Regions from separate parts of the Trichococcus sp. genome, predicted to be linked through region 3. Evidence: riboswitches for the same ligand, from Rfam matches in the RefSeq annotation. Region 3 holds a riboswitch; each other region holds the start of a gene.
The links. Region 3 has a riboswitch for lysine ahead of dapA (4-hydroxy-tetrahydrodipicolinate synthase). Riboswitches for the same ligand answer to the same signal wherever they lie in the genome.

Region 1 (2,268 bases), on a different contig from region 3:
ATCACTGCCGCCAAGGCTTCGACTTCCTCCTGCGCATAGGTTGCGCCGGTCGGGTTGCTTGGGTAGTTGAGCACGATCATTTTCGTCTCCGGATTGGCGTCCAGGGTAGCTTTCAGATCCGCTGGCGTAATCAGAAAGCCGGTTCTGGAAGTGTCGATCATTACGTTCTCACCGCCTGCAAGGTGCGCCACGTATTCATATTGCGGGAAGGCCGGCGAAGGGATAATCACTTTGTCGCCCGGATTCATCAGCGCGAACATTGAGGCGGTGATCGCTTCCGTGGCGCCGACAGTCAGGATGATTTCACTTTCCGCTTCATACTGCAGCCCGTATTTCCGCTCCATGAACTTTGCGATTTCCTTGCGTGTTTCGAGGACACCGGCGGAAGGCGCATAATGCGTCTGGTTCTGATTCAGCGCCTCCACGGCCGCCGCTTTGATGAAAGCCGGCGTATCGAAATCCGGCTCCCCCATCGTGAAACGGATCAGATCCTTCACATCGCTGATGGCGGCGTCGAAGTTGCGGATGGGCGATCCTTTCAATTGTTTTACCAAACGGTTCGTTTCTCTGCTCATATATTGTCTCCTCCGGATGAACTATCCTTGATGATGTCGCGTGGGAAACCCACACTTTATGAAAGTAACATAACATGATTGTGGCCTCATTTCTATACAAAGATGGCTGCTCAGGGATAATAATTAGAAAATTGCTCATTTGATGAACATTTTCACATAAAAAAGGTCATTCATCCCGGCACTTTCCGACGCGGAGCGGTTGACAGTCCTGCCGGATAAGTGTACGATTAGAAAAATGAATGAATCACCAAGCAAAAAGAGGTCGCGACTGGTCAAGAGTACCGCAAGGGAAAGGGACGGTCGCCGAAGCATGAGAATGCTGGACCCAGGTTGAACAAATGTGGGGCTGTTCCATTGTCGTTGCCCGATGACAATGGATTGCGCTTTAGCTTGGTTGGGCGAATGCAGGTCTCCGTAGCCGTAAGCACTCGCTTACCGCTATTTTTTTGCATTTCCGCAACAAATGGCCGTCCGCCGCATAGGGCAAACGCAGGCCGGCGTGCTATAATGGGCATGTTGGAACAGAAAAAAATGATCGGGAGGAAACAGCAAAATGAGCGAACTATTATTGACAGATGCTTATGAAATCGCAGCCTACATCAAAGCTGCCGAAAAGCAAACACCCATAAAACTTTACATCAAAGGGGATTTTGAAAACCCAGCCTACGAGGGCTTGAAATTCTTCGGAAGCGGAGACAGCTATACAGTCTTCGGAGATGCTTCAGCAATCTATCCTTTCCTGGAAGCTAACAAAGATAAGATCAAAGATCAGGTCATGGAATATGACAGACGCAATTCCGCGATTCCTTTGTTGGATACGACTAAGGCCGATGCCCGCATCGAGCCAGGCTCCTTCATCCGTGATCACGTGACAATCGGCAAGAGCGCGGTCATCATGATGGGTGCAGTCATCAATATCGGCGCAGTCATTGGCGAAGGCACGATGATCGATATGGGTGCGGTCGTCGGCGCACGCGGCACAATCGGCAAAAATTGCCACATCGGTGCTGGCGCAGTGGTTGCAGGCGTACTCGAGCCACCTTCGAAATCACCAGTCATCATTGAAGACGGTGTTTTGGTCGGCGCGAACGCGGTCATCATCGAAGGTGTGCACATCGGCGAAGGTGCTGTTGTCGCAGCCGGCGCAATCGTATTGGAAGACGTACCGGCTAATGCGGTTGTAGCGGGATCCCCTGCTAAAATCGTGAAGATGAAGGACGAACAGACAAGCGAAAAAACCCAATTGTTGGCTGATTTAAGAGACTAATAACTACACGCGGAGGGACCAGGTGAAGAGCATGCAAATTGCAGAATTATACGAAACGGTGAAAAAGATCCGAAGGGAGCTCCACCAGATTCCGGAGATTGGCTTCGATCTGCCGTTGACTTCGGAATATGTCCGCCAGAAACTGGTGTCATTCGGTTATGAACCAATCAGCACCGCCGAAACCGGATGGGTAGCCTTGTTGAAGGGCAAGTCGCCGGAAGCGGTCGCTTTCCGTGCGGATATGGATGCGCTGGAGGTCACCGAGGAAACCGGAGTGGATTTCGCTTCGATTCACCCGGGCAAAATGCATGCATGCGGACATGACGGGCATATGGCCCTGTTGTTGGGTTTCGCGAAATACCTGAAGTCCCTGCCGATTTTGGAGAAGTCCGTCGTGCTGGTCTTCCAGCCGGCCGAAGAAGGTCC
Region 2 (2,268 bases), on a different contig from region 3:
AAGAGTGTGTCATGAATAGCTTGGTGCATTTCCGCCACTGAATAGAAGATTGGCTCCAGCACCACTTTTTCATCTTCAGGTTTCCGGCGATGGTTATACCACAAAGTCGTCCAGCCGGCAGTCTGGCCGCCGATGATGTCCGTTTCATAGGTGTCCCCGATGAAAAGCAGTTGATCAGGGCTGGCCTTCAAAGCCGCTTGCACATGTGCGAATGCGTCGACGTGGGGTTTGGGGAAACCGATTTTCTCGGAAATGAAGATGCGTGCTGGCGGTACCCATCGCTCCAGACCCAAGGCATTGAATTTTTTCATTTGGTGGTTTTCGGGACCGTTTGTGAAGACTGCGATCGGAATGTTCCGGCTTTTCAACTCATTCAATAGCTGCCTGATGCCTGGGCTCAAAATGATTTCTCCTTGCCTTTTTTGGTAGGTTTCCTGGAAGTCCAGTGCCTCTTCTTCGGTCAGCGTAAGTCCCAAGTCGGCGAATGTATGCTGTATGCGCATGATGTGGGACTCGGCCAACGTCAGATCCCCGCTTGAGAACAGCTCGAAAGCGGCATCGCAATGATTACGGAAAAGGGCAAAGGTGGCTTCGTCACTGTGGCTGTTCGCCAAGCGATAATGTTCCAGCACTTTGAAAAAGGGACTGGCGGTGTCGTATAAAGTATCATCCAAGTCGAATAAAATAGTAGTAGGCATTGTTGCGGTAATTCCTCCCTTTTGTACATGAAGTCAGTATAGCATCCAAAACCGGTTTTTTGGAATGGGAAATAAAGTGTGGCCAGACTGTGTGCCCGCCGGCGAGTGCGGCCGTCGGATAGCGGGGCGAAGCGCTTTTTGTTGCAAATTAAAATCGCGTACAGTATAATAGCATACATTAATGTCATACGATCATACAATAATGGAAGAGGCTGCGAACATCAAGAGTAAAATGCCCGTTTGAAAGGGGTGTTCGCCGAAATACAGCACTTGCTGTGTTGGGGCCAGGGTTAAGAATCCTGGCACTGTCAGAACGATTTGCCCAAAATCGTTTGTGGAGTACTTTCGATATTGCGGGCAGAAGGAAGCTGGATTATAGGGCCTTTTGCTTTATAGTCTATTTTTTTGCACAAAAACGGACGGAATCAGCATTGTTATGACGCTCTATGGGTCGAAAGGTGGAAAAAAGCAACCGGATAAGAAGGGCTAGTTTTTATTATTTTTGAGCAGTAAAAAGGACTATATACATTAGGAGGAAACAGAGATGAAAGTAAAGACATGGAAAAAGACAATGGCAGCTTTGATGGGATTGTTCATTTTGGCTGGTTGCGGAAACGGAGCCACTGAGGATTCATCCGCAGCAAACGGTTCGGCGGATTCGGATACATTCGTGGTCGGAATGGAAGCGGGATATCCTCCTTTTAACTGGACCCAGAATGATGACAGCAACGGCGCGGTGAAAATCGACGGCGCTGACGGTTACGCAAACGGTTATGATGTTCAAATGGCTCAAAAAGTGGCGGATGGCTTAGGCAAGGAACTGGTCATCGTCAAAACAGAATGGGATGGTTTGGTGCCGGCGTTGGTTTCATCCAAAATCGATGCGATTGTTGCAGGTATGTCGCCGACAGATGAACGCAAAGAAGCGATCGATTTCTCGGATTCCTACTATACAACTGAATTGGTGATGGTTGTCAAAGCTGATGGTGCTTATGCGGATGCGAAAGCTTTGGCCGACTTCGCGGATGCGAAAGTAACTGCACAGTTGAATACGTTGCACTATGATGTGATCGATCAGATTGCAGGCGTGCAAAAGCAACCGGCAATGGACAGTTTCACATCCATGCGCGTAGCTTTGGAATCGGGCACAATCGATGCCTACGTTTCGGAACGTCCGGAAGCGATCAGCGCTTCAGCAGCCAATTCCGCATTCAAAATGATCGAATTGGATGAAGCGGATACGTTCGAATTGTCCGCGGCTGATTCAGAAATCGCAATCGGTTTGATCAAAGAAAGCGAATTGAAAGACCAGATCAATGAAATCCTGAGCGGCATCACCGAAGAAGAACGCATCCAAATGATGGATGAAGCAATCCAAAACCAGCCATCAGCTGAATAATCAAGGCGGACGGAACATCAAAAAGGGGCATACATTAAATGGAGTTTAGTTGGGTTATCCGCATCATCGAGGAAAACTGGAGACAGTTTCTATCAGGTGCGTGGACAACGTTATATATAGCTTTAATCGGAACCATCATCGGACTAGGGATCGGTCTGATGATCGGCGTCA
Region 3 (2,268 bases):
TCGATGACGTTTTTTTCCGGATCGAGGAACATGCTTTCATAGTAGCCATCTCCTGTAATGCGCGGCTGGCTTTTGCATGAGTACCCTGCTTTGATGAGTTTGTCAGTGAAATAATCGACATTCTGTTTGCTGCCGACCGAAATGGCAAGATGCGCCCATCCCAGCATATCGAGTGGATAGCGTTCATTGACATCCATCCTTTTCATGAGTTCCAAACGGGCTCCTTCACGGAAAGTAATAAAGTAAGATTGGAAGTCTTTTTCGGGATTACGGTATAATTTATTAGCCTTGCCGTCAAAAAAACGAACATAAAAATCGCGCATCAGCTCCAAATCGTCCACCCACACTGCAACATGTTCAATCTTCATCGCTATTCACGTCCTCTCATCATCGTCGCCGGTGCGCTGGAGATAATCTCTGCGCGGATGGCTTGCAAAAAAATCCGGGAATCCCTTTTTCGAATTGAAGTAAAAGCGTTTCCTCAATTTGATTTTATCACATCGTAGGCTCATATGCGTTCCCTAAGCATCCGCCTGCCCGGTCAGCTTCTGTGTCTTTTTTGCCATCTTTTTCATAGCATTTTCTCAGCATCCACTCAGAATATGATTGACAGACTGAGTTGTATTTGATAGTGTGGAATTAACAAAATACGATTCGATGTGATGAAGAGGTCGCGGTTAACAATCAGTAGGGGATTTCCTGAAAGGTGTTGCTGCCGAAATACTCTGTATTGGGGCCAAGGTTGAATAAATCTGGCACTGTCGGACAAAGCCGCCCAGCTTTGTTCGGTGAGCTTCTCACGTTGGGGCAAATTGGTGGAATTCACTATACGGATGCAACGCTTCAGCTTATGCAGCCTGTTTTGAACGACTATGAGACCATTTGCTCATAGTCGTTTTTTGTCTATTCATAAATAAAAAAACATAATTCAGGAGGAAAATAAGCATGGCTATTTTTGAAGGATCAGGCGTTGCGATCGTCACGCCGTTTAAAGATACGGAAAACCAAGAAATAAACTATGAGGTACTGGAAGAACTGATCGAGTTCCAGATTGCGAACGGCACCGATTCGATCATCATCGCAGGGACAACCGGTGAAGCTTCAACGCTGACGGATGAAGAGCAACTTCATCTCATTCGTTTCACTGTCGAAAAAGTGAACGGCCGCATCCCGGTCATCGGCGGTGCCGGAAGCAATGACACACGCCACGGAGTAGGATTGACGCGCGCTGTAGAGGTAACGGGTGTGGATGCGATTCTCAGCGTCACTCCGTATTACAACAAAACATCGCAAAAAGGTTTGATTGCACATTACAAAGCCATCGCCAACAGCGTGAAAGTTCCAATCGTCCTTTACAATGTGCCGGGCCGCACTGGCCAGAACATTACCCCGGAATCTTTGGTGGAACTGGCGAAAATCGACAACATCGTTTCCTTGAAGGACGCTACCGGAAACTTCAGCCAGGCTGTGGATAATTTGCGTCTTTTGGGCGATCGTCTGGATATCTACTCCGGGAATGACGACACCATCATCCCCTTGATGAGCTTGGGTGCGAAAGGTGTCATTTCTGTCTTGGCGAATATCGCACCGAAAGCAACAGCTGAAATGACGCATGCTTTTCTGGATGGCGACATCAAAAAGGCAGCCGCAATGCAAGCCGAGTACAAAGAATTGATTGACTGCCTGTTTGTTGAGCCGAATCCGATTCCCGTAAAAGCCGGAATGCAACTGTTGGGCTTCAACGTAGGACCGATGCGTCTGCCTTTGACGGGTGCCGATCAAGCAGTCATTGACCGTTTGGCCGCAGCAATGAAAAAAGTTGGGTTGATCTAAGAACAGAACCAAAAATCCCTCCGGATGCTTGATGCTTCGGAGGGATTTTTTATGTTATAGGAGTTCCTTGAATACCCGTAGTGCATTTTGATGGCAGACCTTTTCGATTTCGGTCGTCGTGAAGCCGCGCCGTTCCATCGTTTCGACAAGCAGCCCCATCGCAGAGGCATCCTTCAGTTGCATCGTCACATCGATGCCGTCGAAGTCCGAGCCCAACCCGACGATGTCCAGCCCTGCGACTTTGCGGATGTGCTCAATATGATCGACTACTGCTTCCGCGGTCCCTCTGGTCTTCAGCCGTTCTTGATCATCATCAAGGAAAGCGAGACAGTAGTTCATACCCACAAAGCCGCCCCGGTCGGCCAGCACCCGCAGCATCTCATCCGTCAAATTGCGCGGGTGGCTGCATAGGCTGCGCGCATTGGAATGGCTGGC

Region 1: another riboswitch for lysine. It lies ahead of dapD (2,3,4,5-tetrahydropyridine-2,6-dicarboxylate N-acetyltransferase); the one in region 3 lies ahead of dapA (4-hydroxy-tetrahydrodipicolinate synthase).
Region 2: another riboswitch for lysine. It lies ahead of ACTCCX_RS02365 (ABC transporter substrate-binding protein/permease); the one in region 3 lies ahead of dapA (4-hydroxy-tetrahydrodipicolinate synthase).

The regions. Positions count from the first base shown of each region.
Region 1 covers NZ_JBSQPW010000024.1:13,011-15,278, forward strand. Annotated here, with positions in the region: gene ACTCCX_RS08055 (aminotransferase class I/II-fold pyridoxal phosphate-dependent enzyme) at 1-575, opposite strand, end outside; lysine riboswitch at 824-969, shown strand; gene dapD (2,3,4,5-tetrahydropyridine-2,6-dicarboxylate N-acetyltransferase) at 1,129-1,842, shown strand; gene ACTCCX_RS08065 (M20 metallopeptidase family protein) at 1,874-2,268, shown strand, end outside.
Region 2 covers NZ_JBSQPW010000005.1:73,696-75,963, reverse strand. Annotated here, with positions in the region: gene ACTCCX_RS02370 (HAD family hydrolase) at 1-698, opposite strand, end outside; lysine riboswitch at 897-1,051, shown strand; partial or broken gene ACTCCX_RS02365 (ABC transporter substrate-binding protein/permease) at 1,282-2,268, shown strand, end outside.
Region 3 covers NZ_JBSQPW010000003.1:93,199-95,466, forward strand. Annotated here, with positions in the region: gene ACTCCX_RS01535 (VOC family protein) at 1-368, opposite strand, end outside; lysine riboswitch at 658-804, shown strand; gene dapA (4-hydroxy-tetrahydrodipicolinate synthase) at 946-1,833, shown strand; gene ACTCCX_RS01545 (dipeptidase) at 1,888-2,268, opposite strand, start outside.